DNA from 4 places in the Vibrio sp. R12-SG2-ISO1 genome. Region 4 is predicted to be linked to each of the others. Evidence: predicted binding sites of a transcription regulator. Region 4 holds the regulator's gene; each other region holds the start of a gene.
What was found. Region 4 encodes PurR, which represses purine synthesis genes. Its sites were predicted from a motif close to TNANGNAAACGTTTNCNTNA; they were not measured.
Positions count from the first base shown of each region.

Region 1 (7,655 bases), on a different contig from region 4:
ATAGTAGCCCAAGCCGCGCGGCGATTTTGAGCCACAAAAAAGCCGAGCAAGAGCTCGGCTAGTACAGTAATACCATGTGTAGATGAAAGACTATGCCTTCTCAGGAATCGCTTCCAGAAGGGCGACCATTTGCTCCCAAAAGAGCGCCACGGTATCAATCTTAACCTTTTCATCTGGTGAGTGAGGGAACTTAATGGTAGGACCAAAAGAGACCATGTCCATATTTGGGTAAGGTTCTTTAAATAGACCACACTCTAAACCGGCGTGAATCACCATGATGTTCGGCTTGTGACCGTAAATGCCTTCATACATGTCGCGGAAGATGGCCATGATCTCTGAATCTGCATCCGGTTTCCAGCCAGGGTAGGCGCCAGAGAAAGCGATCTTAGCACCAGCAAGCTCAGCCACGGAGGTGAGCATGCCTTCAACTTGTTGGCGACCCGAGTCAATCAAAGAGCGAACTAAGCAGAGAACGCGAATGGCTTCTTTTTCTGTGGTAATGACACCAACGTTTAATGAGGTCTCGACCACTCCTTCAATGTCGTCACTCATACGAATCACGCCATTCGGGCAAGCGTTCAAAGCGGCGATAAAACGTTGTTGATCGTTAATAGACAACACATCTTCCTGGCTGTCACTCACTTCGTTAAACGTGACAAGGCTTGTTTCCACTTTGCCGAGCTCGTTGATAAGCAGTTGTGTGTAGAACTGATAAAGCTCGGCAAGCTTGGCTTCGTTTTCAGCAGGGACGGCGACCGTAACAAACGCTTCGCGTGGAATTGCATTACGCAGGCTACCACCACGGAATTCAATCAGGCGCAAATCCAGTTCGCTTGCGTGACCTGCTAGGAATCGAGCGAGGAGTTTGTTGGCATTACCGCGTCCAGTGTGGATATCACAGCCTGAGTGTCCGCCTTTTAAGCCTTTAAGAATAAGCTGTCGGGTCACATAGCCCGCGGGCAAAGCTTCGCGTTGGATCTCGAACGTCATTTCACCGTCGATACCACCGGCACAACCCATGTACACTTCACCCTCTTGCTCAGAATCGGTATTGAGCAGAATGTCGCCTTCTAACCAACCCGCTTCAAGACCAAATGCGCCAGTCATGCCTGCTTCTTCATCAATCGTCAGCAGTACTTCTAGTGGCCCGTGTTTGATGTCATTGGACGCCAATACCGCGAGACAAGACGCCATACCAATGCCGTTGTCCGCACCCAAGGTTGTGCCTTTGGCGGTGACCCACTCACCATCAATATAAGGTTGGATCGGGTCTTGGGTAAAATCATGATCCGTGTCTTCGTTTTTCTGCGGCACCATATCAATGTGCGCCTGCAGGACCACACCTTTTTTATTCTCCATCCCTTTGGTCGCCGGTTTTTTGATGAAGACGTTGCCGGTTGGATCGCGTTTGACTTCTAGGCCTTGATCGGTCGCCCAATCAATGATCATTTGCGCCAGGGCTTCTTCGTGTTTCGATGGGTGAGGAATGGAGCAAATCTTGTCGAAAAACTGCCACAAAGGCGCTGGTGACAAGCTGCTAATTTCAGAATGGAACTCAGACACGGATAACTCCTTATAATGAGAGATGGCAAATATTGTCTTATGCACCAAATGATGAGTAGCACAAACATCCAAACTTGCCGATTTGATGTTGGTCAGAATAGCACTCTCAAGATCGATACCCAAGTGAGTTGATGCAAACTGCAGCGAAAAGTGCCTACCTCTCTATCGACGGGATATTCAACTATGTGATTATCAATCTGACAGATTAACTTAGATGCTAGTGATTTTTATGTAATTAAATTACAGTTGCGGTTTGATTTGAATCAGTAATCGCACTTTTTTGTGACTTTTATCACTTTGGGTGTTGTAATTTAATTTCTATAAGGTATATTTGTAACCACTTCGGCAGCGAAGTAAAAACGCTCAAAGGATGAGTCCGAGTTATCGCCTCCAAGGAACTGAGAAATCAATCATTGTGATGTGTTTAATTGATTTAGAAGGTGATGTTATGAAAGGTTTACCAAGTGCAGCGTTCTGGCTAAACAAATCTGTTTATACAGGAAGCTTTACTTACCCCACTAGCTTTGGTTACTAACACTGAAAGCTTGTTTATCTCGAACGTTATGTTCACCCCCTAATATTGGAATATATTTGCAGCGCCGTTTTCGCTGACATGATTCAACCGCCACTCATTTTGAGTGGCGTTTTTTTATCCGCCAACTCACCGATTTCTCGTTATTAATGCCATTCTCTGCATATTATGCACATAAGCACGCGTTACTCAGGTTACAAACTGCCGTTCTGGATTTGAAAGTTTACAACATAGTACAAAAGTTCACCGTCTGAATGATGATGTCTCTCTTTTCTATCTTTATGAATTTTCTTTGTTTTTGTTTTGTTTGTGGCTCTGTTATAGCGATAGGTTGGCCATTTACAACCCGAAATATTGATTAGAGTCATAATTCTATCTGGAATTTACTATTTGATGACTTTATAATTCCGCCAATCGATTACGCAACCGTTTACTTTTTACCCTTTTAGGATTCGATCATGTTCGAAAAACTGTTCAAACTCAGTGAAAATGGCACGAATGTCAAAACTGAGATCATTGCCGGTGTGACCACATTCCTGACAATGGCTTACATCATTTTTGTCAACCCAGCGATGCTGGCCGATGCAGGGATGGACAAAGGCGCTGTCTTTGTTGCGACCTGTTTAGCCGCTGCGATTGGCTGTTTTATCATGGGCTTTGTCGCTAACTACCCGATTGCATTGGCGCCAGGCATGGGCCTCAACGCGTTCTTCACTTATGGCGTTGTTTTGGGTATGGGCCACTCATGGCAAGTCGCGCTCGGTGCGGTATTTGTCTCTGGTTTGATCTTCATGGCGCTTTCGGTATTCAAAATCCGTGAGTGGATCATCAACTCCATCCCATTGTCGCTGCGCACGGGTATCTCTGCGGGTATTGGTCTATTCCTTGCGTTTATCGGTCTACAAAACTCAGGTATCGTTGTTGATAACCCAGCGACCTTGGTCGGCTTGGGCCACATCACAAACCTAGCGCCAGCCTTGGCTGCCTTGGGTTTTTTCTTGACCATCGGTTTGGTGTACCGCGGCGTTCGTGGCGCTGTTATGATCGCGATCCTTATTATCACCGCACTTGGTCTATTGGTGGGTGATGTACAGTGGGGCGGTGTGATGTCGACACCACCAAGCATTGCGCCGACCTTTATGGAAATGAACATTGCAGACGTGTTTGAAGTGGGCATGATCTCAGTGGTCTTTGCCTTCTTGTTTGTTGATCTCTTTGATACGGCGGGTACGCTGGTGGGTGTTGCAACTAAGGCGAACTTCATCAAAGAAGACGGTAAACTACCACGTTTGAACAAAGCACTATTGGCGGACTCAACTGCAACGTCAGTGGGCGCGGTACTCGGTACCTCAAGCACCACGTCTTACGTAGAGTCTACGGCAGGGGTTGCGGCAGGCGGTCGTACTGGTTTAACGGCGGTAGTTGTTGGTGTGCTGTTCTTGTTGGCACTGTTCTTCTCGCCTTTGGCTGGCATGATTCCTCCATACGCGACCGCTGGCGCACTGTTCTACGTAGCGATTCTAATGATGTCTGGCTTGGTCAGCATCGATTGGCGTGATCTAACAGAAGCGGCACCGGTTGTGGTGACGTGTCTGCTGATGCCACTGACTTACTCAATCGCAGAAGGTATTGCACTGGGCTTTATCTCTTACGCTGCAATTAAGTTACTGAGTGGTAAAGGACGCGACGTGTCTGTGAGCGTTTGGGTACTGTCGGCAGTCTTCTTACTGAAGTACGTTTTCGCTGGTTAATCACAAGCATTGAATCAACAACGCCACAGCGTTCTCGCTGTGGCGTTGTTTTATAGAGAATATAATTCGCCATTGGTATTGGCCGCCGCTTCCGGTAAAATAATCGTTTGCGTAGCTTTTCCCCTATTTGGCCTGGTGCATCAAGCTGTAGGTTGTATCAACTTAGCTTGTTTTTCAGGGGATGCCGATTGGACAAAACTATTAGGTTATTACAATGAGTAAAAAATTCATCATCACTTGGGATCAGATGCACGCGTACTGTCGTGAACTTGCAGAAAAGCAGATGCCTGCCGAGCAATGGAAAGGGATTTGGGCTGTAAGCCGTGGCGGTTTAGTACCGGGCGCTATTTTAGCGCGTGAACTCGGCATTCGTTACGTGGATACCATCTGTATTTCAAGCTACGATCACGATCACCAACGTGATATGAGCGTATTGAAAGCACCTGAAGGTGACGGTGAAGGTTACCTTATCGTTGAAGACCTGGTCGACAGTGGTGACACAGCACGCAAACTACGTGACTTGTACCCGAAAGCGAAATTGATCGCCGTGTGCGCGAAACCATCGGGCGCTGAGCTTTTAGATGACTACGTGGTTGATATCGCTCAAGAGACTTGGATTGAGCAACCATGGGATATGGCGATTCAATACATCGAACCGATCAATCGCAAGCAAAAGTAATGGTTTTTCACTCTTGGGTGAATGCATTGGCGATTTCAATAAAGAATCTTGATAAATGACCCTTTCTTGGGTCATTTTTTTTATTACTATGAAAGAATCGAACGAATACACGGGTAATGTGATGTCGGAAGAAGTAAGCAAAAACCTGTCTGAGACGCTGTTTGCCAAAGATAAAAAAGCCAAAGAGACGTCGGAGTTGATTGCCTACATGCCATCAAGTCAGGCGCTGTTGGATGAAAAACGCGTCGAAGACGGCTACAAATGGTATCGCAACTTACGCCGCCTGCAATGGACATGGCAAGGGCTACAACCTATCGAAATCGAAGGCGTATTAGCGGCGATGGCCTCCTCAAAGCACTCGCGTACCCACGATGAGTGGCTAGATACGGTGATGGGCTATCACAGCGGGAACTGGAACTTCGAGTGGACAAAGTTGGGCATGCTGCATCAAAAGCGCGCGCAACAACTCAAAGGTGAAGAAGCGGCTGACGAGCTCTTTAACGCTTCCCTTTGTTACAGTATCGCCGGTTATCCGCACCTCAAAAACGATACGCTCGCCGCTCAGGCGCAAGTGTTGGCGGGCAATGCTTATGAGGAAGCTGCGAAACAGACTAAGTACACCATCAAACGGCTAGAGATCCCGCATCAAAATAAAAAAATCGTCGCCCACCTTCACTTAACTCGCACTGATGAGCCACAACCTGTGGTGATGGTGAGCGCGGGGCTCGATAGTCTACAAACGGATATGTGGCGTCTATTTCGCGATCATCTAGCCAAAAAAGGCATCGCGATGCTCACTATCGATTTGCCGTCTATGGGGCACAACACCCATTGGAATCTGACGCATGATAGTTCTTGCCTACATCAGGCCGTGCTCAATCAACTGGTCGATATTCCTTGGGTTGATCATCACAGAGTGGGTTTGATCGGGTTTCGTTTTGGTGGCAATGCCATGGTGCGTTTGTCATTTATGGAGCAAGAGAAGATCAAGGCGTGCGTAACGCTAGGGGCGCCGATTCATGACATCTTATCGTCTCCGGATAAAATCAAGCAGATGCCTAAGATGTATCTGGACGTGTTGGCATCGCGCATTGGGAAGAATATTGTCGATATTAACAGTCTGGCGATTCAACTGATGGCATGGTCGTTGAAGGTGCAAGGTATCTTAGGTGGGCGTAAAACCAAGGTGCCTATTTTGGCGATGAACCTAGAGCGAGATCCCGTCTCTCCCTTTAGTGACAACCGATTGGTCGCCTTGTACAGCCAATACGGCAAAGCGAAGCAAATCAGTGCTAAGACAATTACACAAGGATATGAGCAATCCCTCGATTTGGCGATCAAGTGGCTAGAAGATGAGCTAATTAGATGACATTGTGGGTTTTTTAGACGACACTAAAGTAATGACGTACCGCATCTAAAGTGTCCGTCACACCGTGTTCCAGCCAACAGATAATAATGAATATGGAGATTCACTATGACTGGAGAAAAAAAGACCCCGACGCATTTTCGCTTGTTAACCACACTGCGTGCCATTGGTCCCTATCTGCGAGAGGTGCAGAGCTCAGAAGGGGCGTATCTATTTGATTGCCTGTCTGTGTGTGTCAACGACAAGAAATCCCCTGAAAAGCGCGAGTTTTGGGGCTGGTGGCTTGAGCTTAGCTTAGTCGACGGCTATTACGAAGCGCGTTACCGTACTGGTCTTTATGATGTCAGTGGTGAATGGCGAGACGAACCCTTGCCGAAAAAGGCCGTGGAAGATGTCACCAAAACCCAAGAAGCGTTTCATCAAAAATTGATTGAAACCTTGTCAACGGAGTTTGATCTCGAAGTAAAAATGCATCAGCAATCGGTCGAATTTGTCTAAATTTCATTGATTGACATTGAATCCTAGTAAAAAGGCGCGTTATCGCGCCTTTTCTACTTGTGAAAAGCGGATTTGATTGCTAAAACAACAGGTCAGTTTTTTAACCATCCTTATTTCTCATTCAAAGTAGAAGTGTCATGAATCAGCAACGCACCGCTGCCACATCACCAAAAACCGTGGTAGTGAAACTTGGGACCAGTGTACTCACTGGTGGGACTTTGGCGCTTGATCGGGCTCATATGGTTGAGCTTGCGCGTCAATGTGCAGAACTTAAAAAGCAAGGCCACTCAGTGGTCATGGTCTCATCGGGCGCGATTGCCGCAGGTCGAGAGCACTTAGGTTACCCCGCACTCCCCAATGCGATGGCCAGCAAGCAGTTGCTGGCGGCGGTTGGTCAAAGTCAGTTGATTCAAACCTGGGAAGCCTTGTTTGGGATTTATGGTATTAAGATTGGTCAAATGCTGCTCACGCGCGCCGATCTTGAAGACAGAGAGCGTTTTCTCAACGCGCGCGACACCATCAATGCGTTAGTTGATAACGACATCATTCCTATTGTGAATGAGAACGATGCCGTCGCCACCAGTGAAATCAAAGTGGGCGACAACGATAATTTATCGGCCTTGGTCGGCATTCTTTGCGGCGCAGACAAACTGCTGCTGTTGACAGACCAAAAAGGTCTGTTTACCGCCGATCCACGCAAAGATCCCTCAGCAGAGTTGATCAAAGAGGTGAAAACCATCGACGATACGCTACGTAAAATCGCCGGTGGCAGTGGTACCACCTTAGGGACTGGCGGCATGGCGACCAAGTTACAAGCAGCTGACATCGCACGCCGCGCTGGGATTGAAGTCATCATCGCCGCAGGTAGCGCGCCAGATGTGATCTTTGATTCGTTAAGTGAAGCGCCGCAAGGCACGCGCTTTTTGCCATGCGATGAAGCGCTGGAAAACCGTAAACGTTGGATTCTTGCAGGCCCTGCGGCATCAGGCACCATCACGATTGATGATGGGGCGGTGCGTGCCGTGATCAAAAACGGCAGCAGCTTATTGGCTAAAGGCGTCACAGCGGTGACTGGCGAGTTTGCTCGTGGTGAGGTGGTTCAAGTGACCGCACCCAACGGGCAGCTAGTCGCGCGAGGTATCGCTAGCTACTCTAGCCAAGACATGGCCAAAATTATCGGCAAGCACAGTAAAGATATTATCGCTATCCTCGGTTACGACTACGGTAGTGAAGTGCTGCACCGCGACGATATGGTCGTTATCCAAG
Region 1 is NZ_JCBDGO010000008.1:571,828-579,482, reverse strand. Features, by position in the region: gene AC6R10_RS08060 (aminoacyl-histidine dipeptidase) at 91-1,563, opposite strand; gene vcdP (small protein VcdP) at 1,934-2,098, shown strand; gene AC6R10_RS08050 (NCS2 family permease) at 2,554-3,846, shown strand; gene gpt (xanthine phosphoribosyltransferase) at 4,061-4,525, shown strand; gene frsA (esterase FrsA) at 4,647-5,894, shown strand; gene crl (sigma factor-binding protein Crl) at 6,000-6,389, shown strand; gene proB (glutamate 5-kinase) at 6,527-7,655, shown strand, end outside.
Region 1: the regulator PurR is predicted to act here: its motif matches at 2,514-2,533, upstream of AC6R10_RS08050 (NCS2 family permease).

Region 2 (7,655 bases), on a different contig from region 4:
ACTTTCACATTCGTATTAATTGTGACACTTAAATCCATCGCAGTGACGTTTACCGTGGGAACGCGCACGGATATGGCTTCAAATTTGTTGGAAAATTTCGGGAAGATTCTTTCAATCCCTTTGTGCAATTTCGTATCAACTGGAATGATGGATTGGCTGGCTGCTCGAGTACGACGCAAATCGCTGTGATACGCATCAATCACCTGCTGATCATTCATTGAGGAGTGAATGGTGGTGATCGTGCCAGAATCGATACCAAAAGCATCATCCAACGCTTTGATGATAGGGACAATGCAGTTAGTCGTACACGAACCGTTAGAAACGACGCGATGCTCTGCGGTTAATGTTTCATGGTTCACGCCATAGATGATGGTGTGGTCGAGATCATTGGCGCCTGGGTGGGAGAACAGCACTTTTTTAGCGCCGGCCTTGATGTGCGCTTGGCCATCGGCTTGCGAGCCATAGACACCGGTGCAGTCGAGCACCATATCGACCTCAAGATCGCGCCAAGGCAGTAACTCTATGTCGTTTAGGTGCAAAATCCGAATCGAATCAAAGTCGCCACTCTCCACGACGCCGTGATGAATATAGATATGCTCTTGGTCATGCGTGATTTTTTTGCCAAAACGACCGTGGCTCGTATCGTATTGCAGTAAGTGCGCCATCGCATCAGGCTGTGCCAACTCGTTGACCGCGACCACTTTGATCTGCTGATGTTTGCCGCTCTCGTAAACCGCGCGCAACACATTACGACCGATACGTCCAAATCCATTGATCGCAATTTTAAGCATCCTTTCTTCACCCCACCTGATTTTCGTGTCACAGATAGTAACTGAGCCCGTGCCCAGATGCGAGTTCCAATCCCCAAAACCGCATATTTCTAGGCACTAGGAACTAAATAAAAAAAACCGAGCCACTCACGACTCGGTTTCCTTCAAACTACATCGCCACGATTAAGCAAGCAGTTCCTTCGCTGTGTTCACAACGTTTTCTGTCGTGAAGCCAAACAGCTTGAACAGCTCTCCAGCAGGCGCTGATTCACCGAAGGTCGTCATACCGATGATCTTGCCGCCAAAGCCGACATACTTGTACCAGAAGTCCGCAATACCCGCTTCGATAGCGATACGAGCTGTTACGTCTGCTGGCAGTACGGATTCACGGTACGCTGCGTCTTGCTTATCGAACGCATCCGTCGATGGCATAGACACCACGCGTACTTGCTTGCCTTCAGCGGTTAGCTGCGCCGCCGCTTCAACAGCCAGTTCCACTTCAGAACCGGTGGCGATAAGGATAAGCTCTGGCTTGCCCGCGCAATCTTTTAGGATGTAACCACCCTTAGCGATGTTAGCCACTTGCTCAGCGTCACGCGCTTGCTGCGCGAGGTTTTGACGAGAGAAAATCAGAGACGTTGGGCCATCTTTACGCTCAATCGCCAATTTCCAAGCGACCGCAGATTCCACTTGGTCACATGGACGCCATGTGCTCATGTTTGGCGTTAGGCGAAGTGACGCCATTTGCTCAACGGGTTGGTGCGTTGGGCCATCTTCACCCAGACCAATCGAGTCATGCGTGTACACTTGGATGTTCTGAATTTTCATCAGCGCGGCCATACGCATCGCGTTACGAGCGTACTCCATAAACATCAAGAAGGTCGCACCGTAAGGGACAAAACCGCCATGCAGCGCAATACCATTCATGATGGCCGTCATACCGAACTCACGCACACCGTAGTGAATATAGTTACCTGAGAAATCGTCTGCTTCCAGTGATTTTGAGCCCGACCACATGGTCAAGTTGGATGGCGCAAGGTCCGCCGAACCGCCCATAAACTCAGGCAGCATTTTACCGAACGCTTCAAGCGCATTTTGAGACGCTTTGCGCGAGGCAATGTTCGCTGGGTTGGCTTGCAGATCAGCAATGATTTGATTCGCTTTCTCTTCCCATTGCGCAGGAAGCTCACCGTTGAGACGACGTTTTAGCTCTGCCGCTTCAGATGGGTACGCTGCTGCGTAAGCCTCAAACTGAGCGTTCCACGCCGCTTCAGATGCTGCGCCTGCGGTTTTCGCATCCCACTGCTCGTATACATCAGCTGGAATCTCAAACGCTGGGTGCTCCCAACCTAGGAACTCACGCGCAGCTTTGATTTCGTCTGCACCTAGTGGCGCGCCGTGACAATCGTGAGAGCCCGCTTTGTTTGGTGAACCAAAACCAATGATGGTCTTAGTACAAATTAGAGTAGGGCGAGGGTCCGCTTTCGCGGCAGTGATGGCGGCGTTGATCGCCTCAGCATCATGACCATCGACAGCTGGAATAACGTGCCAACCGTAAGCTTCAAAGCGTTTTGGTGTATCGTCAGAGAACCAACCTTCCACTTCACCATCAATCGAGATGCCATTGTCATCCCAAAAAGCGATCAGCTTGCCAAGGCCCAGAGTGCCCGCTAGTGAACATGCTTCGTGAGAGATCCCTTCCATCAAACAGCCATCACCCATGAATACGTAGGTGAAGTGGTCGATGATGTCATGGCCTTCTTTATTGAACTGCGCCGCTAATGCTTTCTCTGCCAGCGCCATGCCCACTGCGTTAGTGATACCTTGACCAAGAGGACCTGTGGTGGTTTCTACGCCCGGTGCATAACCATATTCTGGGTGGCCCGGCGTTTTTGAATGAAGCTGACGGAAGTTTTTCAGATCGTCAATAGACAGCTCGTAACCACTTAGGTGCAGCAAAGAGTAAATCAGCATTGAGCCGTGGCCGTTTGATAGCACAAAACGGTCGCGGTTTGCCCATTCTGGGTTCGCTGGGTTGTGGTTTAAGTGTGAACGCCAAAGAACTTCGGCGATATCCGCCATCCCCATCGGTGCGCCTGGGTGACCGGAATTAGCTTGTTGAACACCATCCATGCTAAGTGCACGAATTGCATTGGCCAAGTGTTTACGAGAAGACATGTCTGCTCCTGAATGCATTAAGCGAATTGATAACTAAGGTGGGCGATAATTCTCGCAGAGCATCTGCGCGGGTGCAATCGATTACTGTCTAATCAACGCCAGATCTACGATATTTATTGCAAATTTCTCGAAGACCGCCGGTTTTCGTTACTGTTTGATGCAAACGATTGCTCTTTACCTCACGCGGCGGATTGAGAAAAATACGCGTTTTTACTCTACTTAAATCACAAAAATAACTTGTAATTCGAGCACGCAAAACTAGAATAGACGTCTAGATGTAGATACACCTACATAATTTAACATTATTTTTGTGCTGGGCGAGCAATGACGCCCATCCAACAGATTAAATGGAGCTCTCATGGCTAAGCACCTGTTTACTTCTGAATCCGTATCAGAAGGCCATCCAGATAAAATTGCAGACCAAATCTCAGATGCGGTTCTCGATGCGATCCTCGAGCAAGATCCAAAAGCTCGCGTAGCGTGTGAAACCTACGTCAAGACCGGTATGGTCATGGTCGGCGGTGAAATCACCACTTCTGCATGGGTAGACATCGAAGAGTTAACACGCCAAACCGTACGTGAAATTGGCTACGTTCACTCTGACATGGGCTTTGACGCGGATTCGTGTGCAGTGCTAAACACCATCGGTAAACAGTCTCCAGACATCAACCAAGGTGTCGACAAAGCGGATCCAAAAGAGCAAGGTGCCGGTGACCAAGGCATCATGTTTGGTTACGCGTGTAACGAAACTGAAGTCCTCATGCCTGCGCCTATCACTTACTCACACCGCCTAGTGCAAAAGCAAGCGGAAGTGCGTAAGAACGGCACGCTGCCATGGTTGCGTCCAGATGCAAAATCTCAGGTTACGTTCCAGTACAACGAGGGTAAGATCGTTGGTATCGATGCGGTCGTACTGTCAACTCAGCACTGTGACTCTATCTCAACGCCGGATCTGCGCGAAGCGGTAATGGAAGAGATCATCAAGCCTGTTCTACCGGCTGAGTGGCTCAACAAAGACACTAACTTCTTCATCAACCCAACCGGTCGTTTTGTTATCGGTGGCCCAATGGGCGACTGTGGTTTGACAGGTCGTAAGATCATCGTTGATACCTACGGCGGCGCAGCGCGTCACGGTGGTGGTGCATTCTCTGGTAAAGATCCATCGAAAGTAGACCGTAGTGCCGCTTACGCAGCACGTTACGTGGCGAAAAACATCGTCGCGGCGGGTATGGCTGATCGCTGTGAAATCCAATTGTCTTACGCAATCGGTGTTGCGGATCCAACGTCTATCATGGTGGAAACGTTCGGTACTGAAAAAGTCTCGCACGACATCATCATTGAGGCGGTACGTCAGTTCTTCGATCTACGCCCATACGGCCTGCAAGAGATGCTGAACCTACTTCAGCCAATCTACAAGAAGACCGCCGCTTACGGCCACTTTGGTCGTGAAGAGTTCCCTTGGGAAGCGACGGATAAAGCCGCAGAACTGCGTGACTTCGCTGGTCTCAAGTAATCACTGAGCCACACTATTTCAGGGCTTTTGGTTCGCCAAAAGCCCTTTCTTTTGCCTGCCATCTAGCCTCCTCGCTCGCTTTGCTCACCCCGACCTCGCATCCCCACCCATCATTGAACAAAATTTAACCTCCCAGGTTGTAATTTACGCCATTGAGGTCAATAGTTAACAATATGTTAAATGAACGCATCCAAGGATGACGTCTTTACGTATAAAACCAGACGTGACTGCCATCCCCTCTGCGCCGAGTAACACGCGCAAAGCTGGTGTTCAGATCACGGCATCAACATGAAACTGAGAGTTCACACCCTTTAACGTCAGCGTCTAGGAGCACATCAGCGAATCGGGTCAGCACTCTCTCGTGTTTGCGAACGGCTTGCGTTTAAAAACGTCTTTTGTTTACAAATACGTAACAACCCCTTTTCTCGGCCACCACTCAAAAGGCAAAGAAGAGGATGAGAATCGAGATTGATCAAGGAGGAGTTATGCCTCGTACGGTTAACCCACATGACTTCAAAGAGCAAAAACATAAGGAAGTCAGCGACCACGAATACGCGCGCACCATACCGTGTAATCAGGTCAGTATCTCTGCCCCATTTCATTGGCTCGCGCTCGGCTTGCACGACTTTGTTCGCATGCCGCTGATTAGCGCTTTCTACGGCTTGTGCTTTATGGCGGCGGCCATCGGCATTGTTCTCCTCGTCCAGTGGCAAGGTACCCACCTTGTGGTGATGCCCAGTCTGGTCGTCTATATGCTCATTGGGCCTTTTTTAGCGCTCGGTTTATATGACGCAAGCTGGGAGCGAGAGCGCGGTCATAAACCGAGTTTGCTTCACTCGATGAAAGCCATCGGACGTAACTCCACTTCACAATGGGCGTTTGCCGTGCTGCTTGCGGTGTGTATGATTTTTTGGATGCGTATCGCGGCGCTGCTGCACGCACTCTACCCGTCGGTACAAGGGGCGCCGTTGAGCGACTTTCTCCCCTTCTTGATCATCGGCTCCTTAGTGGGCTTAGTGCTGGCGTGTGTTGTGTTCAGTATCTCAGCGTTCGCCATTCCGCTGATGATGGAGCGACGCGTGGATATGATGACCGGCGTATTCAGTAGCTTTAACGCCGTCAAATCCAATATTGGTGCCATGATCGTCTGGGCTGCGATCATTTGTGGCGGGATCTTAATTGGCTTTGCCACTTATGGTATCGGGATGCTCTTTACGATGCCGATACTCGGCTACGCCACTTGGCACGCGTATCATGAGGTGATTAAGAAACGCCATCACCCTTAACATGTGGCCGATTTGAGGTATAGTGAACGCCCCGAGCTCTCTCGGGGCGTTTTTTATCCTGTATCTCTGCCAGCGAAGATGAGTCACCTGTGGATCTGACCCTCACCTATTCAACTCAGCGAGTGATCGCGCAATGCATCGAGCAAGCCCGCCAAGCGTTCGGCCGGCCGTTTCCTATGCCAACGCTCTCGTTTAAGCTGCGCGGCAAAGCGGCAGGAAAAGCGTACCTGCAACTCAATGAAATCCGCCTCAATCCGGTGCTGTTTGCGGAGAATCAAGCGGCGTTTCTCCAAGAAGTGATCCCCCATGAAGTGGCCCACCTTGTCACCTATCAAGTCTATGGTCGCGTTCGCCCGCACGGCAAAGAGTGGCAAGGGGTCATGGAATCAGTGTTCGGTGTCAAAGCCAACACCACCCACAGCTTTGCTGTCAACTCTGTTCAAGGTAAAACCTTTGAATACCACTGTGCGTGTCGTGACTACCCGCTCTCTATTCGACGCCACAATAAAGTGCAGCGCAACCAAGCAAGCTATCGCTGCCAACAGTGTCAGCAGACACTGGTATTTTCTGGCAAACAGTTGTCGTAATCACCCGCACTCCATCCCTGCCAGCTATCTATCACCACTAAAACACACCCTATGGCGCGATCTCGTTCAGCGTAACAAATAACATCATCACTAAAATACTACCTTTTTGCGTGCTAGACTGTGAAAAATAATACTCTTTTCATGCTTTAACGCTCACTCAGGTTTCATTATGTCTCGACTGCCCTTTTGGTTTACTGTGATGAGTTCGCTGACGCTCTCTTCTGCTTTCTCTTTCGCGCACGCAGCGCCGCCGTCCTCTTTTTCCAAAGCAAAGAAGGAAGCGGTCAAGATCTACGCCGATCACCCCACCAGCTTTTACTGTGGCTGTAATATTGAGTGGCAAGGGCGCAAAGGCACGCCGGATCTTAACTCATGCGGCTATCAGGTGCGTAAGCAAGAGCGCCGAGCCTCTCGCATTGAGTGGGAGCATGTGGTGCCTGCTTGGCAATTTGGTCATCAGCGCCAATGCTGGCAACAAGGTGGGCGTAAATACTGCACGAAAAACGATCAGCAATTTCGCTCAATGGAAGCCGATTTGCATAACCTGACCCCAGCGATTGGTGAGGTCAACGGCGATCGTTCAAATTACAACTTTAGCCAGTGGAATGGGGTTCAAGGGGTGAGCTATGGGCGCTGTGAGATGCAGGTCAACTTCAAACAGCGTGAAGTGATGCCACCCGATCGAGCCCGTGGCTCCATTGCTCGCACCTATCTCTACATGAGTAAAGAGTACGGATTTAAACTCTCAAACAAGCAAACCAAGCTAATGAATGCATGGAATAAAACCTACCCCGCCGACGCCTGGGAGTGTGAACGTGACAAACGCATCGCTAAAGTGCAAGGCAATCACAACCCGTTTGTGGTTGAGGCATGCCAAGCAACCCCATAACCACCTAGCTCTGGGAACTAGAAACTAAGAACTAGGCACTCGACTTCTCAGCACGCTTTATCTCACGCTAGCCCCTTGTTTTTTCGCTCAAAGGCATCCATGTTAGTGGGATAACTTTTGGATTTGCAGGAAACCAACGCAATGCGCATGCCACGACTCTATCACCCAGAGACCATCCACCAGCTTGGGCCTCTCGCCCTCAGTGACGATGCCGCCGGCCACGTCGGCCGAGTGCTGCGCATGAAAGAGGGTCAACAGGTGCTGTTGTTTGATGGCAGCGGCGCACAATTCCCTGCCACCATTACCGCTGTAGGAAAGAAAAACGTCGACGTCGAGGTATTAGAGCGCGTTGAGCAAAGCTGCGAGTCACCGCTGGATCTGCACTTAGGTCAAGTGATCTCACGCGGAGATAAAATGGAGTTCACGATTCAA
Region 2 is NZ_JCBDGO010000015.1:234,656-242,310, forward strand. Features, by position in the region: gene epd (erythrose-4-phosphate dehydrogenase) at 1-791, opposite strand, end outside; gene tkt (transketolase) at 954-2,948, opposite strand; gene metK (methionine adenosyltransferase) at 3,307-4,461, shown strand; gene AC6R10_RS11540 (DUF2189 domain-containing protein) at 4,947-5,747, shown strand; gene AC6R10_RS11545 (SprT family zinc-dependent metalloprotease) at 5,837-6,334, shown strand; gene AC6R10_RS11550 (endonuclease) at 6,534-7,223, shown strand; gene rsmE (16S rRNA (uracil(1498)-N(3))-methyltransferase) at 7,365-7,655, shown strand, end outside.
Region 2: the regulator PurR is predicted to act here: its motif matches at 3,104-3,123, upstream of metK (methionine adenosyltransferase).

Region 3 (7,655 bases), 220 kb from region 4:
CATGTCGTCAGCAACCTCTTCCCTCGCGGTGCCTCTTTTGAGCAAGCGCAATATTGGAGTGGATTTCGCCCAATGACGCCCGATGGCACGCCGATCATTGGCCCAACACCACTGAGTAACCTCTTCACTAATACTGGTCACGGTACGCTAGGATGGACGATGGCGTGTGGCTCCGCCGAAATATTAACCGACCTTGTCACCGGAGATCGTCATCAATACCCGCAACTGAGCATGAGCCGCTACGGCAAATAGTAGCATTCACTAAATTAACCGACATTATCAGCACATTTAACAAATAGAATTTTCGCTTTTCCATAAAACGCATCGACCACCAGATGCGTTTTACCGTTCTCAGTTTTGGCACTAGGAGACTAAACGGTGAAGTTTTAACCTACCATTCCTCTTCTGATTGGAATTTTGTGGATGGAGTCACGCCAAACAAGATTAATAGATAAATGATTTAACATTAAGGTTACAAAAAGGTTAATATGCTGTTCGCAATTAAACACAACACCCCTTTAAACGATATGCCGTTTTGTCGCTAAAGGGACTCAATAACTAACAGGGAAATTCATATGCAGTCATTTGTTGATTTTATGAATGGGATTATCTGGAGCCCGGCACTGATTTACTTGTGCTTGGGCGCGGGTTTGTTCTATTCAATCATGACTCGATTTGTACAAGTTCGACACTTCACCGAAATGTGGCGTTTGCTTCTGTCTGGAAAAAGTTCTTCTAAAGGCATCTCTTCATTCCAGGCTCTGGCCGTTTCACTCTCTGGTCGTGTCGGTACAGGTAACATTGCAGGTGTCGCTGCAGCGATCGGTTTTGGCGGCCCAGGTGCTGTCTTCTGGATGTGGACAGTCGCATTTTTTGGCGCGGCAACCGCGTATGCAGAATCGACACTGGCGCAAATCTATAAAGAAGAAGATAACGGCGAATTCCGTGGTGGTCCGGCTTACTACATCGAGAAAGCCATGGGTCAGAAATGGTATGCGTGGATTTTTGCAGTCGCGACCATTTTTGCGTGTGGCTTCCTACTTCCTGGTGTGCAATCGAACAGCATCGGTAACGCAGTCGAGGCAGCATTTGGCTCAGGTGACATGATCGAAACGGCCATCGGCACCTTCAGTTTCGCGAAAATCTTCACCGGCACACTGATTTCTATCATTCTTGCGTTCATCATTTTTGGTGGTGTAAAACGCATTGCGAGCTTCACTCAGATTGTCGTACCTTTCATGGCATTGGCGTACATCGTCACCGCTTTCATCATCATCCTACTGAACATTGGTGAAGTGCCACGCATCTTCTCAATGATCATCGGTGATGCATTCACGCCGATGGCAGGTGTGGGTGCCGCGATTGGCTGGGGTGTTAAACGTGGTGTTTACTCAAACGAAGCGGGTCAAGGTACAGGGCCTCACGCGGCGGCAGCGGCAAGTGTTGAGCACCCAGCGCAGCAGGGCCTAGTGCAATCTTTCTCTATCTACATTGATACTTTGCTTGTTTGTTCAGCCACGGCGTTCATGATCTTGATCACTGGCGCGTATAACGTTCACGGTGCAGAGGGCTTCATCATCCAGAATGTCGCGGCTGATATCGCGGCGAACGGCCCAGTGTTTACTCAAATGGCGATTGAAAGTGCACTGCCAGGCATCGGCAAACCGTTCATCGCTATCGCGCTGTTCTTCTTTGCCTTCACAACGATTCTGGCTTACTACTACATTGCAGAAACCAACGTTGCGTACATCCGTCGCCACTTCAAAGTTGACGGCTTGATGTTCATCCTTAAAGTCGCGTTGATTGCCGTGGTGTTCTACGGCACCGTCAAAACCGCAAACCTCGCATGGGCGATGGGTGACGTCGGTGTAGGCTTGATGGCGTGGTTAAACATTGTCGGTATTTTAATCATCTTCTTTATGTCAAAGCCTGCCCTAAAAGCACTGAATGACTACGAAGAGCAGCAAAAACAAGGCGTTGAAGAGTACACGTTCAACCCTGTGAAACTTGGTATCAAAGGCGCTGACTACTGGGAAGAGAAATACCGCAGAAAAACAGGACTCGATCCGAAAGCAGAAGCGGAATCAAAAACCAAAAGCGTTGAGCAGCCTTTAACCTAATCGATAAATAAAAAGCAGTGGACGACCGTTTCGGTCATCAATAGAGGCAAACCAAGGTTTGCCTCTATTTTTTTGCTTGGCCGCTCATCCAAAGACGAAAAAAAAACCAGCCTATCAGGCTGGTTCTTAACATTTAGTCGGAAAAATTATTCCCACTCAATCGTCGCTGGCGGCTTACCTGAGATGTCGTAAACCACGCGAGAAATGCCGTCTACTTCGTTGATGATACGGTTAGAGACTTTACCAAGGAAGTCATACGGTAGGTGTGCCCAATGCGCTGTCATAAAGTCAATGGTTTCGACTGCACGCAGTGACACAACCCAGTCGTACTTACGGCCATCACCCATAACGCCTACAGAACGAACCGGTAGGAAGACCGTGAACGCTTGAGACACTTTGTGGTAAAGGTCAGCAGCATGCAGCTCTTCAATGAAGATCGCATCCGCACGACGCAGTAAATCACAGTACTCTTTCTTGATTTCACCAAGTACGCGCACACCAAGACCCGGTCCTGGGAATGGGTGGCGATATAGCATGTCGTAAGGTAGACCTAATTCTAGACCGATCTTGCGCACTTCATCTTTAAACAGCTCACGTAGTGGCTCAACCAAGCCCATCGCCATATCTTCAGGTAGACCACCCACGTTATGGTGAGATTTGATCACGTGTGCTTTGCCCGTCTTTGACGCCGCAGACTCAATCACGTCTGGGTAGATGGTGCCTTGCGCTAGCCATTTCGCGTTTTTCAGCTTCTTAGACTCTTCATCAAACACATCAACAAAGACGTGACCGATGGTCTTACGCTTCTCTTCAGGATCCGACTTGCCTTCTAGTGCGGCAAGGAAACGCTCTTCTGCGTCGACTTTGATGATGTTTAGGCCAAATTTATCGCCAAACATATCCATCACTTGTTGACCTTCGTTTAGGCGTAGCAGACCGTTATCAACGAAGACACAGGTTAACTTGTCGCCAATTGCACGGTGAACCAACATCGCCACAACCGAAGAGTCAACACCGCCTGATAGACCAAGGATAACTTCGTCGTCACCCACTTGCTCTTTGATGCGAGCAACCGCATCTTCAATGATGGATTCAGAGGTCCAAAGACGCTCACAGCCACACACGCCAAGAACAAAGTTCTCAAGCATTTGTAGGCCTTGCTTGGTGTGTGTCACTTCAGGGTGGAACTGCACGCCGAAGTATTTTTTCTCTTCATTGGCCATCGCCGCGTAAGGACAGGTGTCCGTTTCGCCCACTTTGACGAAGTCTGCTGGAATCTCAACAACCTTGTCACCGTGACTCATCCAAACATCTTGGGTCAGGTCTAGGTCTTTAAATAGTGAAGATTCACCTGACACTTTGACTTGCGCATAGCCAAATTCGCGTTCATTGGAACCGGCAACTTTACCACCTAGCTGCTCTGCCATTGTCTGCATGCCGTAGCACACACCAAGCACTGGCACGCCAGAGTCAAATACGTATTGAGGAGCACGTGGAGAGTTCTCTTCGGTGACGCTTTCTGGTCCACCAGATAGGATGATACCGTCTGGGTTGAACTCACGAATATCTGATTCTTCAACGTCCCAGCTCCACAGTTCACAGTAGACACCGATTTCACGTACACGACGTGCGACAAGTTGGGTGTATTGCGATCCGAAATCGAGGATCAAGATACGTTGGTCATGAATATTTTTGGTCATTTGAGCAGTCTTTTTAAGCTGGGTTAAGAAAACGAGGCGAGTGTACCCGCCTCTCTTCAATGCTTCAAGGAAAAAGCAAACGTTTTCGTCGAGGATTTCTTGTCTAAGAAATTAACCGCGACGGTAGTTTGGTGCTTCCTTAGTAATTTGAACATCGTGGACGTGAGATTCCGCCATACCAGCACCAGAGATACGAACGAACTCAGCTTTAGTACGCATGTCTTCAATCGTCGCGCTGCCCGTTAGGCCCATGCTTGAGCGTAGACCACCCATTTGCTGGTGAACGATCTCTTTTAGGCGGCCTTTGTACGCGATACGTCCTTCGATACCTTCAGGGACAAGCTTGTCTGCGGCATTGTCCGTTTGGAAGTAACGGTCAGAAGAGCCTTGAGACATCGCGCCCAATGAACCCATACCACGATACGCTTTGTAAGAACGACCGTTGTAAAGAATCACTTCACCCGGAGCTTCTTCAGTACCCGCAAACATCGAGCCCACCATCACACACGATGCGCCAGCAACGATAGCTTTACAGATGTCGCCTGAGAAACGGATACCACCGTCAGCGATAACAGGAATACCGTGTTGATTTGCCACTTCCGCCGCATCAGCGATGGCCGTTACCTGAGGAACACCCACGCCCGTTACGATGCGAGTGGTACAGATAGAACCTGGGCCGATACCGACTTTCACTGCGCTAACGCCTGCATCGATAAGGGCTTTCGCACCGGCACCCGTTGCGACGTTACCGCCAATGATATCGAGGTTAGGATATGCCGCGCGAGTTTCACGGATACGGTTAAGAACACCTTCAGAGTGGCCGTGTGAAGAGTCGATCAAAAGCACGTCAACCCCTGCTTCAACCAATGCCGCAACACGCTCTTCGTTGCCCGCGCCAGCACCCACTGCCGCACCAACACGAAGACGACCGCGCTCATCTTTACACGCGTTCGGTTTACGTTCTGCTTTGTGGAAGTCTTTTGCAGTGATCATGCCCGTGAGTTGGAACTCATCGTTAACCACCAACACTTTTTCAACGCGCGCTTCGTGCATCTTCTCTTGCACTTCAGCACGAGTTGCCCCTTCTTTTACTGAAGCAAGGCTCTCTTTTGGCGTCATCACTGAAGAGACCTTCTTAGTGAGGTCCGTAACAAAGCGCACGTCACGACCGGTGATAATACCGACCAGCTCGTTGTTCTCTGTGACGACAGGGAAGCCTGCAAAGCCGTGCTTGTCTGTCAGTGCAACCACATCCGCGATGGTCGCTTCAGGGTTAACGGTAACAGGGTCAGTGACCACACCCGCTTCAAATTTCTTAACTTTACGAACTTCTGCTGCTTGCTGCTCAATCGACATGTTCTTGTGGATAAAGCCAATGCCACCTTCCTGCGCAAGAGCGATAGCCAGACGGGCTTCCGTCACGGTATCCATAGACGCAGAAATCATCGGAATATTAAGAGTGATATTTTTCGTCAACTGAGTGCGAAGATCAGCTGTGTTTGGGAGAACGGTGGAGTGTGCTGGCACAAGCAGTACGTCGTCGAATGTCAGCGCTTCTTTGGCAATTCTTAGCATTTGCAATATCTCACAATTAGAGGAGTAAAAAGAACAATCCAATCTCATCGTTTCGCATAATGAGGGCAACCTATTCACACTAGAGTGTGCGAGAACAATGTTGCATTTGGATTAGATATTGCGGACGGATTATACGGTCAACGCAAACGCTTGGCTACACATTTTTCTACTTTTTATTTGCAATCACCCCCTTGCTATGTATTATATTGCCGCTAATTTCCATACCCACGTCCATGGGATTAGCTGTGCCTGCATCCACCAATCAAAACATTTTCACTGTCTCTCGCCTCAACGCAGAAGTTCGCCTGCTGCTTGAAAACGAAATGGGTATCGTTTGGTTGGTCGGAGAGATCTCCAACTTCTCTGCCCCGGTGTCTGGTCACTGGTATCTCACCCTTAAAGACTCCCGAGCTCAAGTCAAATGCGCGATGTTTCGCGGCAATAATCGTCGTGTCACGTTCAAACCGGCCAACGGCAATCAAGTATTAGTCAAAGCGCGTCTCTCGTTGTATGAACCTCGCGGCGACTATCAGTTGATCATTGAAAGCATGCAGCCGGAAGGCGATGGCCGACTCCAACAAGAGTTTGAAGCGCTTAAAATGAAGCTAGCCGCTGAAGGCCTGTTTGCACAGACTAACAAGAAGCCGCTGCCTGAGCATCCGAAACGGGTCGGCATCATTACCTCGAAAACAGGTGCGGCGCTCTACGATATTCTGGATGTACTGAAGCGACGTGACCCTTCACTGCCGGTGATTATTTACCCGACCTTAGTACAAGGTGACGATGCCGCGATTCAAATCGCGCAAGCCATTGGTTGTGCCAACAGCCGTAACGAATGTGATGTCTTGATCGTCGGTCGTGGCGGGGGCTCTCTAGAAGATTTATGGTGCTTTAACCACGAGGTCGTAGCTCGAACGATTGCGGCGAGCCAAATCCCGATTATCAGTGCGGTTGGACATGAAGTGGATGTGACCATCGCCGATTTCGTCGCCGATATGCGCGCGCCTACCCCCTCGGCAGCCGCAGAGCTAGTGAGCCGCGATAACAGCCATAAAGAGCAAGCGCTCGCTAGCCGTGAGCATAAACTGCTCAGTGCGTGGCGCCAGAGAGTGTCTGAGCAACAACGCAGCCTGACTGGCCTGCAGCATCGTCTCGAACGCCAACATCCCACTCATCAGCTTCAACGTCAGAGCCAGCAGTTAGATGAACTCGAAATTCGCCTCAAGCGAGCGATGGATAATGGATTGCGCAGTGCAGAGCAACGAGTCGAGCGACTGCACTACAAACTCAACCTGCATAGCCCTGCACATAAACTCGCCAATCAACACGCAAGCATAATCCGTTTAGAGCAACAACTGATCGACGCGATGAATAAACGTTTGACCTATCAACGCCATCAACTCGCGTTAGCGGCGGAAACGTTAGATGCGGTCAGCCCACTGGCGACATTAAAACGTGGCTACTCGATCAGCCAAAACGCACAAGGCGATGTGGTGACCTCCACAAAACAAATGAAATCAGGTGACACCTTAGTCACCCGATTAGCCGATGGCACCCTCTTTTCTACGATTTCTTCGAGTCAATAGGACGGAACTCAAATCGAATCGCTGATTTCGATTTGAGTTCATTGCACTGATTACAAAAATAATTTGCCGCCCCGCACGCTTGCAGCTTCTCTAATTCACTGTCGCACTGTGGGCACCAACCGATCTTGTTGTAATCATATTGGCACTGTGTGCAGTGGTAGTGGCCATTCCACTCCAGCTCTTGCTGACAACTTGGGCATAGATTGGTGTTCATGATCTGTGTTACCTTTTTAATTTAGCTTAAACTAATATACAAAAATCCCATCTCCAACTCAATATCACACCGACTAGCTTGCTCTCATCGCTCTATGCTTCTATAAATGATCATAATAAGATCATCGGCAAAAGCCGCTGTGATCAGCGATCTCCCCCTAAAAGAACATTTATATAACCACACACCGAAAGCATAAGTTACATATGCTGCATTTCAATTTTAAAAAGAACATTCAACCAATAAAGATTAAAATAACACACCAAAACCAGAGTTAATAAAATGATCACTCATCCAAATACACAGTATGTAACTCGAAAATGAGTGGAAAAGACGGATAGGCTCTTTGGTGTAGCCCATTAATGACATAAAAAACGCCTTAGCAAGCTAAGGCGTTTTGACCATCATGTGATTATTCAGATAGGGCTACTTCTTACGGTTTTTCACCATGCCCATTAAGCGT
Region 3 is NZ_JCBDGO010000001.1:609,993-617,647, forward strand. Features, by position in the region: gene AC6R10_RS02825 (D-amino acid dehydrogenase) at 1-252, shown strand, start outside; gene AC6R10_RS02830 (alanine/glycine:cation symporter family protein) at 576-2,120, shown strand; gene guaA (glutamine-hydrolyzing GMP synthase) at 2,267-3,820, opposite strand; gene guaB (IMP dehydrogenase) at 3,932-5,395, opposite strand; gene xseA (exodeoxyribonuclease VII large subunit) at 5,641-6,981, shown strand; gene AC6R10_RS02850 (zinc ribbon domain-containing protein) at 6,959-7,195, opposite strand; gene der (ribosome biogenesis GTPase Der) at 7,619-7,655, opposite strand, start outside.
Region 3: the regulator PurR is predicted to act here: its motif matches at 5,534-5,553, upstream of guaB (IMP dehydrogenase).

Region 4 (7,655 bases):
TATCGACTGTTTGCCTACATTGTGATGCCGCAGCGAGCACAAAAAGAGTCGCGACATATGTTTATCCGCGAAGCGAAGAAGTTGTGCCAAAAGGAGTTCAAGCGTTGGTTTATTTTGACCGCAGAGGTGAACCCTCTGATGCGCTACTTCAAAGACCGCGAGTTACCTATTCCTACGCTCTATCTGATGGGTGAAAAAGACTACATGTTCATCACCCCTGTGAAAGAGATGGTCTCAGCACATACGCTCAGTGAGCTGCATGAAATTCCTGACTGTGGCCATGTGTGTAATGTTGAGCGCCCAGATGAGTTTAACGATCACTCCATCGCCTTCATTCAGCAACACCTCACTGCTTAATCTCGGTTGACTCCAAGCACACTCAAGTTGGTTTGGTGTGCTCGCACTGCCAACATAACTGAAAATGGTCGTCATTTTCTTCTTGGCAAGTCGGGCAAACCCAAACCATGTTTTCGGGGGTGTCCTGTTGGAAATCATCAATCAGCGCGAGTGCCGCCTGCTTCTGTTCTGGGCGAGTTAACCAAACGTACGGGCTGGCCTCTTCGCCAAACGGAATCTCTCCTTGCAAGCCGAACAAACCTTCACCTCTCACCTCACAGGCTATTCCTTCGCTGCGCAGCATTTCACACACGATGTGTGCTTGTGGTGGTGTCGTGGCAATAAAAATTTTCAAGACGCTTGCCCATTGGATTGCGGTGTCGCTTTGAGCTTGGCCATTACCCATTTGGCAATGATTGGGAATACCCCGAGCAACGCAAAAGAGGCGAGTACTGTTGGGGAGACGATGCCTGACAAACTGTCGATTTGCGCTAGCTGAGTCCCGGCGTTGAGGTAGACGGCCGTGCCCGGCAACATACCCAGTTGACTAACCAGATAGAAGCGCGCGATGGTGATGGGCGTAAGACCCATCAAGAGGTTGATCAAAAAGAAAGGGAACACCGGTATAAGGCGCAGTGAGAAGAGATAAAACGCACCATCTTTTTCGACCCCTTGGTTAATTGTCGCGAGCTTATCGCCAAACTTGCTTTGTACCCACTCTTTGAGTAAAAAGCGGCTGCTTAAAAACGCCAAGGTGGCACCTATCGTACTGGCAAAAGAAACGAGCAATAAACTGGTCCAAAAGCCAAACAGCGCAGCGCCAAGCAAGGTGACGACGGCTGCTCCAGGGATCGAGAAGGCGGTGATAGCGACATAGGCGAAGAAGTAACTCAGCGCGGCTAGGGCAAAGTGGGTGTCAATGATTTCAGCCAGCGCTTGCTGCTGAGCTTTGGCGTTATCAAGTGTCAGGTATTGACCAAAGTTTGCGCCTAAAAACACAATCAGAGCGAGCAAACCAATACCTAAAAGCAGTTTCTTGTTCATATGGATCCCTTTGAAAACATCATCATTGATCATTGTTAGATATGAACCAAAAAGCCAGTAAAAAATTTCGCCCTAAGGGGAAAACACGTTGAATTCTATGACTAAGGAATGGAAACGCTGAAAAAGCATCGGCTAAAAACGTCTCAAGCCAGCGGTGTTCGGCTGGCTTGAGAAGGGTATTGGAATTAATGAGCGCTATCGCTGACTAGCTTTGCAGCTGATTCAGGAGCTCGTCGCGTCTTGCTTGAGGGACCACAGACCAGTGCGTGCCTTTAATTGCCCCCTCAAGTGCCCACAGCAGGTCGATGCTGACGTCGGCAGAGTGTGTGGAACGAATCGCTTTATACGCTTCCACTGCGCCCGTCTGCTCCAAACGGGAGACACTGTCGATACCCGCTTTCTTGAGCATTCGCTCGGTCGCTAGACGCAAGTTCGGCAGATCTTTCAGGCGCGTTGGTTTGGCGTTGGTTTGACGCTGCTTGTCTTTGTTGGCCGCCTCTAGTGCAGTGTTTGCCATCGCAATAGTCTGAGCGACATCCTGATCCCAGTCATGGCCAAGGGCGTAGTATTTGGTGACCACAGGGAAACCACGCTTTTTATACACGTATGGCTCGAGTCCCTGAGCATTAAACTGTTGGGCCAACGAGTCGTCGGCGCGTATGTGAAGTTTGTCATTTACCACGAGGGCAAACATGGTGTCATCAGCGAAGATTCCGAATCCACCAAACATTGAGCGAGACTTGATCTTGCCCAATGGTTCAAACAATCGCATTGAGTCTTTTAAAATTGGTTTATCCATGCTGTTATTCTCGGTGTATTACAATACGCCACCAAATTCAGGTCCGAGAGATTAGCAAAAATATGCAGGTTTTGTGTCAGTAGGGTGTCATTCTGGCTCATAAAAGAATAATCCTACTCACGGTGTGAGCGCATAATGCGCGCGCAACGTTTAACTCATTGTATTCTTTGCTTTTGATAAAGAATTACGAAGTGCACATTTGCCATCGGCAACCCCGCTACCAAGCAGTCATCAACGTTGAAATAGTTGAGTGGCTGCAACAGGCCGGAAGCTTTGCGTCCCATCCTTTCGAAATGGTTTGCCCTGTTCGTGGCATTCGTCGAACATAATAAGCATAAATAATTTATGGGCTAAACATCACGTTTTGATGGGTTAAATGTGATCTTAGTTCATAAAATAGAGGGGTGTTACCGAGAGAATAAAGCCCAGCGGATGAGAAGTATTCTCGCTGGGCTAGTCGATGTGATGTGCTGAACTTGTTCGTTGGTCTATTTCACCGTCGCCACGGTATCGCGCTCGACGATTTCTGGGTGCATTTCAAAAATACGTTTTTCATGCTCTTTGTCTTTAATACGTTCGAGCAAAATCTCAAATGCGTTTTTACCCACACGGCGCTTCGGCTGGTGAACCGTCGTTAGCGGTGGTGAAAAGTACTCGGCTAGCTCAATGTTGTCATAACCAATGACCGACATGTCTTCTGGAATACGAATGCCTTTTTGCTGTAAACGGCTCATCAAACCGAGCGCCATCGTATCGTTGAAACAGAATACTGCGGTTGGCTTTTCGTCCATGGCGACGATTTTGTCCGCGGCAAGCACGGCGGTATCGCACTCAAAGTTACCTTCTAAGATCCAATCTTCGTTGACGCTCAAACCCGACTCGTTCATTGCGCGCTTAAAGCCTTGGATGCGCTCTTGGCAGGCCGCTTTTTCAAAATGCCCACTCAAGCAAGCAATGCGCTTGTGGCCGTGATCAATCAGGTATTTTGTTGCGAGGTAGCCGCCTTCTTCCGAGTTGTCGATGATTTTATCGGCTTGTGAGCTTTCCGGGCCCCAATCCATCACCACCTTAGGGATGTCTTTATGACGGTCAAGCATTTCGCTCAACTCTTCGGTCAAATCTGAACACATCACTAAGATGCCATCGACGCGCTTTTCCGCCAGCATGCGAATGTAGTCACGTTGTTTCTCGTAGATGCCGCCAGTGTTACACAAGATCAAGGTGTAGCCTTGACGGTAGCAGTAGCTCTCAACCCCGTCGATCACTTCCGAGAAGAAAAGGTTGGTCGATTGAGTAACCAGCATGCCTATTGTGCGTGTCGAGTTACATTTCAGGCTGCGTGCAACGGCACTTGGGGCATAGTTCAACTCTTGAACCGCTTCCATCACTTTTTCTTGCGTGGCTTCAGCGACAAAGCGTGTTTTGTTGATCACATGGGATACAGTGGTGGTCGAGACACCCGCTAAGCGAGCGACGTCTTTAATCGTGGCCATATGGTTTTGTCCTGTCGATGACTGCCTACTATTCTATGAAAAGTTAAGTCTATAAAAGTAAAGTCTATACAAAGTTTAGAGTATGTAGACAGAAAGTATCAGAAACACAAAAACCGCCCTCAAAAAGCGGTTTGTATTTATTAGTTTTATCGTTTGCGAACCGGATTGTAGTCCGCAACGTCGATTTGGGCAAATAAAAAACCCGCCTTTGGGATCTCGCCACACCTTTTGTATGGGCTTAATCGCTATCGCCTTGCAGGTAGGCTTTATCCAATTGAATGAACGCGCACAATAGCGACGACAGCGCCGCATAGAAGCCGAATGTGTCGAGGCGCTGGCAGCGCTCGGCAAACCTCTCAATCCAAGGGAGTAGATGCTGCTCAATAAAATCGGCTTGCTCTTGGTAGGCGAGATGCGTGTCGCCTGCCGTCTGCTCTGCTGCATGAGCGCCGCGCACAATCAGGTTACCTAAAAAATCCAACTCTATCGCGAGATGATCAGAAGGTTCATTGAGCCCTGAATGCACGGCCACGCCATGTTGTTGGAGCAGAGTGTCCATCTGTTTGGCGGGCTCCCCATTGAGCAGTCCGGATTCATCTAAGTAGACAGAGGCGTAAGGCAACGCGCTGTCTCGGTCGGATTTTAAAAACAGGTCGCAATAGTCGGCTGATAGTTCCAACTGAGCATCTGGCCTGTCTTGCAATCGGTTCAATGTATCGATGAGCCTGTCTGCGGCTACGTTAAGCTCAGGGGTTTGTGCAAGTCCCGTCAGAAAGGTACGTGTGTCCACCGAATGATATTGGGCCAGCTCTTGCTCTGAGAGCTCTTTGGCAAACACGCTCGAAAACCACCAGTAGAGCTCGGCGCGTTGCTCATCAAAGGCGCGCTGCTCTTTTTCGGCGGGAGATAAAGGGTCGGAAATCTGGGCGTTAGGTGTCTCTGGCATGATGGGCTCTCAACTGAATCAGATGCCGTTAAGTCTAACGGATAAAAATGAACAGCGGTCAACCTGATTATGAGAAGAAATGGTCAAATATGGCAATTTGTGAACAGGGCAGCAAAGCTTGCTTTGCATCAATGAATCGCCAACTTTTCACCTCCCAAAGAGGACAAAGATGGAGTTGTGACTAATTATGAATAGAATAAAGCCATTGAATCAGTGTGTGAATAAGTGAGTAGAGCCGATGAGCTACCACATTTTGGTTGTTGAAGATGATGAAGTGACTCGCCGTAAATTGGCGGGCTACTTTCAAACCGAAGGGTATCAGGTGAGCCAAGCTGAGAATGGCGCGCAGATGCGCGACGTACTCAGTAGCAGTCGGGTCGATTTGGTGATGCTGGATATCAATCTGCCCAGCGAAGATGGCTTGATGCTGACGCGTGAACTACGCAGTCAATCGGACATCGGTATTATCTTGGTGACCGGGCGTACCGACAGCATTGATAAGATTGTTGGTTTAGAAATGGGCGCGGACGATTATGTCACCAAGCCATTTGAGCTTAGGGAACTGCTCGTCAGAGTCAAGAACCTCTTGTGGCGCATCGCACTGGCTGCGGGAGCGCAAAACGCGGGCAGCGATCAGCAAGACGGCGTGGTCCGCTTTGCTGAATGGACGTTCGATATTCAGCGCCGCGCTTTGAGCCGAGGGGATGAACCGGTCAAACTGACTAAAGCAGAGTATGAGCTTTTGGTGGCGCTCTCCTCTCACCCTAACCAAGTGCTCAGTCGGGAACGCATTCTTAATATGATCAGTCATCGTGTGGACGCACCCAATGATCGCACTATCGATGTCCTGATTCGACGCATGAGAGCGAAGATGGAGGTGGATCCAAAAAATCCGCAGATATTCGTCACCGTGCATGGCGAAGGCTACATGTTCGCCGGAGATTAACGTAGTTCGGCAATTAACGAGCGAAAATTGACGCAAAAGAAACGAAAAATCCAGGCATGCAGCCTGGATTTTTGTTTTAGGTCGAAGACGTTATCCGTCTACGCTGGCGGCCGGTTAAACGTCGCTCTGCGCAGCCTCCACCTCTAAGGCTTGCTCTTCATAATCGGACGCCCAGTCGCGGAGGTGTTGCCAAATGGTGCCCAGCGTTTCATGCCAGTAGCGCTCAGTTTGTTCGAGATATTTGCCCTTCGGCGCGTACTTCTCCCACGCTTGATCGATGTTTCTCTGCGCTAGGTAGTTGGTCGGCGCGGCGTAAGGTTTCAATCCTGCGGAGTGGAATTCATTCAGGGCACGGTTCATGTGACTGGCCGATGTGACCACCACCAACTTCTTGTTCTTAACGAACGCTGCCGCTTGGCGCGCTTCTTCCCAAGTATCTTTGGCGGTTTCGAGCAGAATGATGTCAGATTTAGAAACGCCAAGCGCCAGCGCTACTTTAGCCATCATGCGCGCATTGCTCACTTCAGAACCGGCGGCATAGCCTGAGAGAATCAGTTTAGAGCCCGGATAAATTCGCATCACACGAATCCCTTCGGTCAAACGCATTAGGCCGGCGCGACTCAGTTCTGAGGTGGGCGGAATGTCGTCGTCCACAACATGGCCGCTGCCAAGCACCATCACATAATCAATCGATTCATCGACAGGAAAAAAGGCCGAGTATTGGCGCTCGATAGGCATGAGAAGACGTGATGAAACGGGCTGGAAGGCAACGAGAAAAATGCCAACAAACGAGAAGAGAACAACGAAACATCCTGTTTTTTGTTTTCGTGTGAACATGACGAGCATGAGTCCCACAAGGCCAATGATCAGCAGGGCTGGCAAAGGCATAAGTAAAGCCGAGACGACTTTTTTCAGCTCAAACATACTTAAATAGTCCGAAAAAACACCAGTTGATTATAATTTAAGAGAAAGCCTCTTTATTCCTGCCTTTCTTGTGACAGAATAGCAGCACGATTCAACATCATAACTCAAGCTGCTGTGACTGAAGACCGCAATTTCGACGATATTGCCCACAAATTTGCAAAAAATATATACGGCTCTGACAAAGGCGAGATTCGACAAGTCATTGTTTGGGAAGACCTTCAAACCATCCTCGCCTCGTTACCCGCCAGTGATTCACCACTCGACGTGCTCGATGCCGGGGGTGGGTTGGCACAAATGTCGCAAAAGCTGGCGAAACTAGGCCATCGCATTACGTTATGTGATCTATCTTCTGAAATGCTGCAATTAGCTGAGCAGGATATTGCAAAAAATGGCTTGCTTGAGCAGTATCGCTTGATTCATTCGCCCGTTCAATCCATCGCTCAACACCAGCAGCAACCGGCGGATTTGGTGATGTTTCATGCCGTCATGGAGTGGTTGGCTGAGCCAAAGCCAGCGCTGCAAACGCTGTTAGAGCAGGTCAAACCGGGCGGTATCGCGTCGGTCATGTTCTACAACCATCATGGCCTCGTGTACAAAAATGTCGTGTGTGGCAACCTTCCGCATGTGTTAGAGGGAATGCCGCACCGAAAGAGATTTAAGCTTCAGCCCCAAAAAGGGCTTAAGCCTGAAGATGTCTACCGTTGGATAGAGGAGTCGGGGTTTCACATTGAAGGGAAATCCGGCATTCGTTGTTTCAGTGACTACATTGGCGATCGCCAGTATATGGGCGACTACACCAGTGAGGATGTCTTGGCCCTAGAGAGGCAACTTTGCCGCCAAGAACCGTATGTGTCGCTCGGACGCTATATCCACGTTTGGGCAAGAAAGAATTAAAACAGGATAAACCATGAGTGAAATGACTCTGAATGCCGCTGAGCAACCGATTGATGAGTTGGTGGGTTGGGTCAAGCAGCATGATTTTTCATTGAACCTGACCAACGAACGCTTGGCCTTTTTGATCGCCATTGCCGTGTTGAGTAATGAAAGGTTTGATGAAGAGTTAGGTGAAGGGGAGTTGCATGATGCGTTCGCCATTGTCACTCGATTGTTTGCCGATTCGGGCGAAGCGTCGGCGTTTCGCGCCAACAACGCCATCAATGACATGGT
Region 4 is NZ_JCBDGO010000001.1:386,122-393,776, reverse strand. Features, by position in the region: gene AC6R10_RS01735 (alpha/beta fold hydrolase) at 1-357, shown strand, start outside; gene AC6R10_RS01730 (putative signal transducing protein) at 380-691, opposite strand; gene AC6R10_RS01725 (TVP38/TMEM64 family protein) at 688-1,380, opposite strand; gene AC6R10_RS01720 (TfoX/Sxy family DNA transformation protein) at 1,586-2,179, opposite strand; cyclic di-GMP riboswitch class I at 2,384-2,492, opposite strand; gene purR (HTH-type transcriptional repressor PurR) at 2,668-3,672, opposite strand; gene torD (molecular chaperone TorD) at 3,911-4,618, opposite strand; gene torR (two-component system response regulator TorR) at 4,857-5,564, shown strand; gene elyC (envelope biogenesis factor ElyC) at 5,679-6,488, opposite strand; gene cmoM (tRNA uridine 5-oxyacetic acid(34) methyltransferase CmoM) at 6,585-7,382, shown strand; gene mukF (chromosome partition protein MukF) at 7,396-7,655, shown strand, end outside.